DNA from 2 places in the Alteromonas sp. Cnat3-28 genome. Region 1 is predicted to be linked to the other one. Evidence: predicted binding sites of a transcription regulator. Region 1 holds the regulator's gene; the other holds the start of a gene.
The links. The regulator MetJ, encoded in region 1, represses methionine synthesis genes. The targets are predictions, from matches to a motif close to TAGACGTCTAGACGTCTA.
Positions count from the first base shown of each region.

Region 2: msrA (peptide-methionine (S)-S-oxide reductase MsrA) is a predicted target of MetJ. The motif match lies at 1,314-1,331, and genes of this name have one in related genera.

Region 1 covers NZ_JAKREY010000007.1:100,217-106,850, forward strand. The annotation lists gene metF (methylenetetrahydrofolate reductase) at 28-915, opposite strand; gene metJ (met regulon transcriptional regulator MetJ) at 1,077-1,409, shown strand; gene MHM87_RS09295 (malic enzyme-like NAD(P)-binding protein) at 1,573-2,808, opposite strand; gene MHM87_RS09300 (hypothetical protein) at 3,501-3,818, shown strand; gene rpmE (50S ribosomal protein L31) at 4,024-4,236, opposite strand; gene priA (primosomal protein N') at 4,648-6,634, shown strand, end outside.
Region 2 covers NZ_JAKREY010000021.1:37,074-40,206, forward strand. The annotation lists gene MHM87_RS17100 (SDR family NAD(P)-dependent oxidoreductase) at 74-799, opposite strand; gene MHM87_RS17105 (DUF393 domain-containing protein) at 789-1,184, opposite strand; gene msrA (peptide-methionine (S)-S-oxide reductase MsrA) at 1,409-1,954, shown strand; gene MHM87_RS17115 (hypothetical protein) at 2,044-3,133, opposite strand, start outside.

The sequences.
Region 1 (6,634 bases):
CAAGCACGATCCTGATTGTTGTATGTATTAAGTGCCTGAGCGCACACCTAGCATGTGACAGATGGCGTAGCTTAATTCACTGCGGTTCAACGTATAGAAATGGAAGTGTTTTACCCCTTCTTTAGCCAATACCTTTACCTGATCCATGGCGATGTTAGCACCTATTAGGTTACGTGTGGCTTGGTCGTCGGCATCAAGGCCGTCGAACATTTTGTGTAACCATCCCGGCACATGAACATTTGTGAACCCCGCAAATTTCACCAGTGTTTGGTAGTTGGTTACCGGCAAAATACCCGGAACGATATCTAAGTCGACACCCGCTGCGGCTGCACGGTCTCTAAATCGAAGGTACACACTCGTATCGAAAAAGAACTGGGTTATCGCTTCTGTGGCACCTGCTTCTGCTTTGCGCTTAAGGTTTAGTAAATCAAACTGCGCATTTGGTGCTTCAGGGTGCTTCTCTGGATAGGCAGCAACAGAAATATCAAAATCGGCAACGTCTTTTAGCAAGGCAACAAGATCAGAGGCATACATCTCTGTCTTTTCTACTCCTGGCGGTAAATCGCCACGAAGCGCAACAATACGGCGAATACCTGAGTCCCAGTAGTCTTTTGCAATTTGCTTAAGCTCATCACGGCTAGCATCAACACAGGTCAAGTGAGGAACCGCCGCGACACCGGTTTGCTGCTGAATGCGTTTTACAACGTCGTGGGTTCTGTCACGCTCACCGCTATTCGCGCCGTAGGTTACCGACATGTAGCTTGGCTTTAGTGGCGCTAGACGTTCAACTGACTTCCACAGGGTCTGTTCCATGGCTTCCGTTTTAGGCGGAAAGAATTCAAAAGATACATCAATATCACGCAGTTCCGACAGGGACTGGTTTAATGCATCGATACCTTGTGCGTAAGAAACCATGGCTTTTTCTCTCAAAAATGTATTCTTATAGACGTTTAGACGTCTAAATTAAAGAATATATGTCTAGACGTCAAGAGGTTTACACTGCTCAATTGACCTTTTCGTGAACTTGTTTAGAATTTCTCTTCATAACATAAAAAAGAGTAGACCGAGTTAGTACAATGGCAGAATGGAACGGTAAATATATTCACCCCTACGCAGAGCATGGCAAGAAGAGCGAACAGGTAAAGAAAGTCACTGTCTCTATACCTATTAATGTGCTTAAGGCGCTTACTGATGAGCGTACTCGCCGCCAAATCAATAATCTGCGTCACGCCACTAATTCAGAACTGTTGTGTGAAGCATTTTTACATGCGTTTACCGGTCAACCATTGCCTAACGATGATGACCTGCGCAAAGACAATCCTAATCGCGTACCGGCTGAAGCAAGACGCATTATGGAAGAAATGGGTATTGATCCAAGCTTCGAAAACGATGTGTCGGAAGACGACTGATATTTGGTATTAAAGAGAAACGGCGCTTTGTTGTAAGTTATTGCTAGTTGATAACCTACAACACGGCGCCGTTTTTTATGTACTTGTATTCTCTAAGCGCACTTTTTAGCAAATAAAGGTTGAGCACTAGCCCCTCCATTTTTTTGCCTAATGCGCCAGAATTTTATTCTTCTGGGCTTTCAGGCACGCGTGCAACGCCAGATTCAATCGCAGCCTTAGATACGGCGGTAGCAATACGCTCGCATAAACGCGGGTCCATAGGTTTAGGAATAATGTACTCCTTACCAAATGTCAGACTAGTACTCTTACTGGCAGCTAGTACTTCTTCTGGTACAGGCTCCTTCGTGATAGCACGAAGGGCTTCTACTGCCGCTACTTTCATTTCATCGTTAATGGCCGTTGCACGAACATCTAGTGCGCCACGGAAAATAAACGGGAAACACAGTACGTTGTTAACCTGGTTAGGGTAGTCCGAGCGTCCGGTAGCCATAATAAGATCTTTACGTACTTCGTGAGCAAGTTCAGGCTTTATCTCAGGGTCTGGGTTAGAACATGCAAATACAATTGGGTTTTCAGCCATCAAGGCCAGTGTTTCTGGTGGTAAAACATCCGGTCCTGACACACCAACAAAAATATCCGCACCTTCCATTACGTCTTCAAGCGTACGCTTGTCAGTATTGTTAGCAAATAGCTTTTTGTGCTCAGTTAAGTCTTCGCGACGAGTATGGATAACGCCTTTTCTGTCTAGCATATAAATACGCTCACGCTGGGCACCACACTTTATAAGCAGTTCCATACAAGCGACCGCTGCTGCACCGGCACCCATACACACGATTTTAGCGCTCTCTATGCTTTTACCTTGAATTTCCAGAGCATTAAGCATGCCCGCTGCAGTTACAATAGCGGTACCGTGCTGATCATCATGAAATACCGGAATTTTACAGCGCTTAATTAGCTCTTGTTCAATCTCAAAGCATTCAGGCGCTTTAATGTCTTCTAAGTTAATGCCGCCAAATGTGTCAGCGATATTCGCTACTGTATTAATGAACTCTTCGGTTGTACGATGCTTCACTTCAATGTCAATGGCATCCAGGCCAGCAAAGCGTTTAAACAGAAGGGCTTTACCTTCCATAACAGGTTTCGATGCCAGTGGGCCTAGGTTACCCAACCCTAAAATCGCGGTTCCGTTACTGATAACGGCAACCAAGTTTCCTTTACCTGTGTACTTATAGGCGTTATCTGCATCTTCGGCAATTTCTCTGACCGGCTCGGCAACGCCTGGGCTATAGGCAAGAGCAAGGTCATCGACGCTGTCGGCTGGTTTAGATAACTCTACGCGGATTTTTCCAGGCGTGGGTTTGGCGTGATAGTCGAGTGCGCGTTGTCTAAAATCTGACATGTAAAAAGGTATCCTTAGATGTAGGGTTCATCGGTGTTTTCGTTCACGCTCTGTAGCTATTTTATTGTCGTTATAGTTATAGTTATAGTTATAGGTAGATAAACGTAAGCGCGTTACAACCAAGTAATGACAAAAGTGATTATAAATAGTTGTTAGCACTAGGGCTTGCTGATCTTTGTTTTACAGCAATTATCAATACGCCCTAAGGTGGCATGTGGAAAAAGCAGACTAGGCGTTAACCGTTACTGATTTTGTTCACATACCTTAATGGATACAAGCCTCAAGTTTATGTACCCAAAAGCGCCACAAGTCTTGAAAGTAATGCATTATTCACAGAATTAATGCTCACTATCAAAGTGCCGATCGCAACTCTAACACAGCTAATCACTGTGTACATATCTGATCAGAATTCTCATATACCAATGTAGGTTAGGCATACTAATTAGACCAGTAAAATGGAGCTATAATTGCCATTCATGCTATTTATTTTGACTTGTCATAACATTCTGTAGGTCTATTGTGTGGAGGATAAAAACAAAGCTATCAAAGGGATCTACGTTCTCATAAATGCATTGGACAGAAACCCAAATCAGGAAAATAGAACGCAGGGAGACACCTCGTTAATTCTCCATCCAATATTTCTGATAAAATTCTGTGAAAGCCCACTCAAAATTCGCGCTGAAGGCGAGGATATGACAGAAAGAAAACTAATAACCGTGCTAACCGATGTGTGCGAAAGCGTAAAATCTAACAATAATGGATTTGTTTGGCTAACTCACGTAGGACATTGGAGAGCGCCGCAAGTGATTGCCGTGTTTAATACTGAGCAGGAGAAGCAGCGGGCGTTAACTAATGGTTGGGATATAGACTTCATAAACCAAGTGAATATTGCTTTGGCGTCAATTAAGTCAGTACCCGTTGGTATTTATTTTGATAGCGAAGAAGAGTGTAAGAAAGTGAGTGGCGGCAATTGGGATAGGCATTTATCTAATGTTAAAAACCTTCACTGAGTTCAGGTTACGCTGGATGTTGTAAATTAAGCTAAAAACGTTTTCAGAAACGCGAGTTGCAGGGCTTGTTACACTGGCTAGGTACTGGCCTGACGTAGGATAACGGCGGTAACGCGCAGTTTGGCACACCTTGTTTGAGTGAAGCGTGAATTTTAAGCAATAAAAAAGCGCCATAAAGGCGCTTTTTTCGAACTCGATATCAGGCTTACTTTTTGCCCAATGCACCGAAACGCTTCTTGAAGCGATCAACACGACCACCAGTGTCAACGTTACGTTGCTTACCAGTGTAGAATGGGTGACATGAAGAACATACGTCTAGGTTGATGTCTTTACCAAGCGTAGAGCGAATGTTCATTACGTTACCACATGAGCAAGTTGCTGTGATTTCTTCGTATTTTGGGTGGATATCTTGTTTCATTGGGTTACCTCACATAATAAGGCCGTATCGCTATACAACCCGAAGTCGCACACCATACGTTATTTAATTCAAATGATAAGTCGTTCAAAGAACAGCCTATCGCAAAAGAGCGGCGCATAATAAAGGATGGCAGGGGCTTGATCAAGCGGTTTTTGTATGGTTTTTGTATAACTGTTAGGCACGACAGCTAAACAAAAAACATTCCTTTTATGCTTAACAGCAAAGTATGTTTAAATATTTGGCTTTCAAGGCTCGGCCAATACACGCTAATACTAAGATGTACTGTTAACTGCAAAAATTGCTGTAACGTGTGGCTAAAAGAATAGTCTCGATATGAGTAGTTTCAATATATGACATTTAGTATGCGCATTGTGCGCGGCAAAAGTCATCAAACAAGGTAGAACGTTCGCAATGGCCTTTATCCAAGTTGCCGTGCCAGTGCCACTGCGCCAACTTTTCACGTATACCCACGATAACGCACTTAGTGCGGGTGTTAGAGTGGTTGTGCCTTTTGGCCCGCGCAAACTCGTGGGCGTTGTCGTTGAAACGCTACATAAAGCTGAAAGCGAAATTGACAATGCCAACAAGCTAAAAGCCATTGAGTCAGTTCTAGACGATACCCCAATTATTGACAATGTGTTGCTGAAAATGGCTCAGTGGTTGTGGCAGTATTATCATCATGCGCCAGGTGAGGTCCTGCACGCCATGCTGCCTGTTTTATTGCGCAAAGGCGAGTCAGCAGCGCCAACACCCCAAGACATGCTAATGCTTACCGAAAAAGGTAAACAAACGACTGCAGACACGTTATCGCGGGCGCCTAAACAGCAAGCGTGTTTTACTGCACTGGCCGGTGGTGCCTTATTAGCATCCCAAGCGCGCAAGCAGTATGGCGCACCTGCGGTCAAAGCACTTGTCGAAAAGTCATTGATAAGCATTGAAGAAGTCGCGCCTGAATTTAAGTCAGGCAGTTGGCTTGCCTCGTTATCGGTGTCTGAAAAGCCAATTCCAGATACTGAGCAGTCGGTTGCCATTGCCGCACTTAATCGTCAGCAGGGCAATTTCGCTGTAAGTTTGCTTGAAGGGGTTACCGGTAGCGGTAAAACGGAAGTGTACCTTCAAGCCATCGAACCCTTACTGTGCGACGGAAAACAAGTGCTTATACTTGTGCCAGAAATCGGGCTGACGCCGCAAACAGTGTCACGCTTTGAAAAGCGCTTTGGTATTGCAGTGGGCGTTTTACACTCTCAGCTTTCTGATAAAGAACGGCTACAGGTGTGGCAGCGATCAAAAGCAGGTGAACTTGGGATAATCATCGGTACTCGCTCGGCTATTTTCACCCCGCTGCACAACCCCGGCATGCTGATTGTGGATGAAGAGCACGACGAGTCTTTTAAACAACAAGATGGACTTCGCTACCACGCCCGTGACTTGGCAGCTATGCGGGCTAAGCAGCACAATATTCCTCTTTTATTAGGCAGCGCCACGCCCGCACTCGAAACACTTAATAATGCGCTAAGCGGTCGCTATGCCCATTTGCAGTTAACTAAGCGAGCGGGAGGGGCGAAAAGCACGCATCAGCATGTGTTGGACGCGCGTGACCAACCCATTCACTACGGTATTTCGCAAGGCTTGCTAACGATAATGCGCCAGCATATCAACGCGGGAAATCAGGTATTGGTGTTTGTGAATCGCAGAGGCTATGCGCCAGCGCTGCTTTGCCATCACTGCGGCGAAACCGTCATGTGTAAGCGTTGTGACCGCCCGTATACGGTGCATAAAGCGCAGAACCGCTTACAGTGTCATCACTGCGGCGGCATGCGCTCAATGCCATCAAACTGCGAAGCGTGCCATCACAATGAATTAGTTACGGCGGGTACGGGGACCGAGCAAGTCGAGCAAGGGCTTGCAAGTTTATTTCCCGGTGTTAAACAGGTACGAATAGACAGCGATACCGTGCGGGGCAAAGACAAACTGCACCAAACACTGGATGCAATAAACCGCCAAGAGTACCAGCTTCTGGTAGGTACTCAGATACTGTCAAAAGGTCACCATTTCCCTCATGTAACCTTAGTGGCGGTGCTAGATTGCGATGGCGCACTTTTTAGTGCCGATTTTAGAGCACCAGAAAAGCTCGCTCAGCTTGTAACTCAGCTTGCTGGAAGAGCAGGGCGCGCCAGTAAACCCGGTGAAATGTGGCTGCAAACTCACAATCCCCATCACCCTTTGCTACAAGATTTAGTGCACAATGGCTATGGGCATTTCGCCAGACACGCTTTAATGGAGCGTAAAGCGGCGGGGCTGCCCCCTTTTATTAGCCAGTTTGTCATTCGCGCAGAAGCGACCGACAGCAGTTTGGCCTATCGTTTTTTACAAGACAGCAAGCAAGTATTTCTCCAGC
Region 2 (3,133 bases), on a different contig from region 1:
CAAAAATAGCATGGTAACAGCAGTGAAATAAAAAGTCTTGATGTTGGACTTGCTGAAATGATGTTAGACCGTATCACCAAGTTACCACTTCGCCATTCCAGTCGATAAAATGACAAGCTTGGTCTCGATTAAGCGCCGAAAGGTGGTGAATGAGCTGTTTAGCGGTAAACTCTGGCGTGAACAGTTTCTTGGCGGCGACGTTCTTTTGAAAAGGCTTAGAAAGCCCCGTATCAACCGTCCCAGGGTGATAACAAACAAGCATCACGTCTTTCAATCTGCGCTTGTATTCTACCGACGCCGTTTTAACCAACATGTTGAGCGCCGCTTTCGACGCGCGGTAGCCGTACCACCCGCCAAGTCCATTATCTGAAAGACTCCCTACTCTCGCGCTTAAGCAAACAAGGGTTGAGCCTTCTTTACTCATAATATTCACCAAATGCTTGAGCCACATTGCGGGAATAATGCTGTTAGTCGAAAAATAAGCCGCTAAGGCCTGCTCGCTGACATCTTCCAAACGTTTCTCAGGATGAATGCCATCGCTTTCGCGGTGTAGAAAGCCTGTTGTGATAACTACTGTAGTTAACACAACCTGCTGTTCAGCCAGCTGTTCAACAAATTCGCTAATGTGCCTATCGTCCTGTTCGGCCAGTTGATGATAGGTAACATCCCCAGAATGATTGGTGTCAGATAAAGGCGCGCGACTAACCGCAAACACCCTAGCACCATCACTGCTATATTGCTCAATAAGCGCAGACGCAATACCGCCCGACGCGCCCACTATAAGGACGTTATTTTTCACTGGCTTCTCCTGGTATGCAGCGATCGCACTGGCGTTTTTTACCTGTTAACAGGTATGAAATGGTGTATCTATGTTTTGCGAATACATTGTAGAAAGCATCGGCTAAATGACGAATAACAGGCCAGCGAAGCGGTGCATATAGCCAACCCATGCCCACGGCTTTCCATGCTTCATGAGTGACATCAAGGCCAGTTATCAACGTCCCGTCTTCACGAAGTCCGTGAATTCTTGCATTAAGTGCATGCCAATCCATGGTTGGATAACGGTTCGAAAAATCGGGGGCCTGAATATCTACCAATGTTAATTTGTTGTGCTTGTCTCTTTTTCTTAAATGACGCATTTCAGCGATACACAACGGACAATACCCGTCATAGAAAATAATCACGACTGAATACCTCTGCCAAATTTTGAACACGTTTATACGCATTCTTACCAGTTGCAAACTGCTTGAAAGAAAGCAGCTAACTTCACATGTTAAAACCTTTCACTTAGCTCGCACATTATTCTTATTTAATATTCGTTTATACGATAAAAAAACACGCTTGGATGACTTGTGTTGTGACCTACCCGCACCCACACTACAGACAAAGATTAAGAGAGGTTTTTACTATGGCAAATTTACAAGTCGCCACGTTGGCAGGCGGATGCTTTTGGTGTATCGAATCAGCGTTTAATAGCGTTGAAGGCGTGGAAAAAGCAATTTCTGGCTATGCTGGAGGCGAAAAGGCCGATCCAACCTATGAAGAGGTATGCAAAGGAAATACTGGCCATGCTGAAGTGGTACAAGTGACGTTTGATGCCGACAGCATTAGCTACCGAGAGATACTAGAAATTTTCTTTGCGCTGCATAACCCTACACAGCTGAATAGACAGGGCAATGATGTAGGCACACAGTATCGCAGCGCAGTTTTCTATCACGACGATACACAAAAAGCTGAAGCAGAAAAAATTATCGCAGAAATTACAGAAGAAGAGATTTGGCCCGATCCCGTAGTGACTGAAATTGTAGCAGTAAATAACTACTGCGACGCCGAAGACTACCACCAAGATTACTTCAAAAATAATCCACAAAACCAGTATTGCTCTATGGTGGTGGCACCTAAACTTGCGAAGTTCAAAAAAACCTTCGCTTCTCGACTTCGCAGCGACGCATAAATAAAACAGCGATATTAATAGCGTTAGCCAACAATAAAAAGGGTTGCTTAAAAGCAACCCTTTTGTTTTTCAATCTATTCGTTTTCTTATTATTCAAACCAAACGCTGTTAATTTCTAGTGGAAATAATAAAGGCGCTAAGTCTTCATAACGCTTCTTATGCGCTTCACACGTCGCGTTTTTAAGGTAGTTTTTCTCCCAAGGATCGTTAATGATCCACAAGGTATTTTCAATGGTCACTAATCCTTCCATCGACGAATTATCCATTGTGTACTGTTCGCAACTCTGATCGCCGGCAACGTCGAAGGTAATAGGGATACGCTTTGTTGGCTTATTGCCATTCACATCAATTACCCACAGTTCATTGTCGTTTCTTGCTGCGCCAAACAAATAGGATGCGCCCGTTGAATGAGTATATAACGCCAGTCCGTTGATAGGGTGATTACCTGAAGTAAACGAAGGAAGTTGAAGGTTAGGCTCGCTCACTGTGGCAAAATCATTCGACGAGAAAAAGTCTTCATCAACAGCCAATGTAAAAATTCTTGGCTGTCCTGCTTTATCTTTCTCTAGCGCCAGATATAACGTGCCGTCTTCAGCCATCGTCAAGCCTTCAATGCCGTCGTTAGGAAAATTACCTACTTCAAAATCGTTGGGAAACTGAAGAGGTCGCACATCCGACATTTCAACCGAGCCATTATCTTTTCGTGTCAATTTTACCAACAAGGTAGGGTAATCTGTTGACCCTGTTTCCTCGTATTTGGTTTCACAGCGAGGGCTTAATGCGCCGGTACGGGTAGCATCTTCGGTAACCGTATAAATTACGTTAGTATCTCTGGGGTCTACGGCTAGCGCTTCTAAATCAGGTTGCTCACTCAAATAGCTATAAAAGCAGCTTCGGCGCACGGTATTGGAAAATGAAAAGCGTTCGCTCGATGCGCTCAGCGTTGCGGTATCTGGTGAAATGCTATGAAGTTTCAACTGTTGAGTGGTATCAGCGCTAGCATCTGCGATAGTGACAAGTTGACCGTCTAGCACCACTAACCCTGAGGTTTGAGGATCAAACATAACGTTGCCTTTTTCATCAAGGATCCATTTACCCACAGTGACTTCTGTTAAGTCTTGAGGTTCAGGAGTAATAACAACGTCTTTCGGCTCGCTACAGGCGCTTATCAGTAAAGTG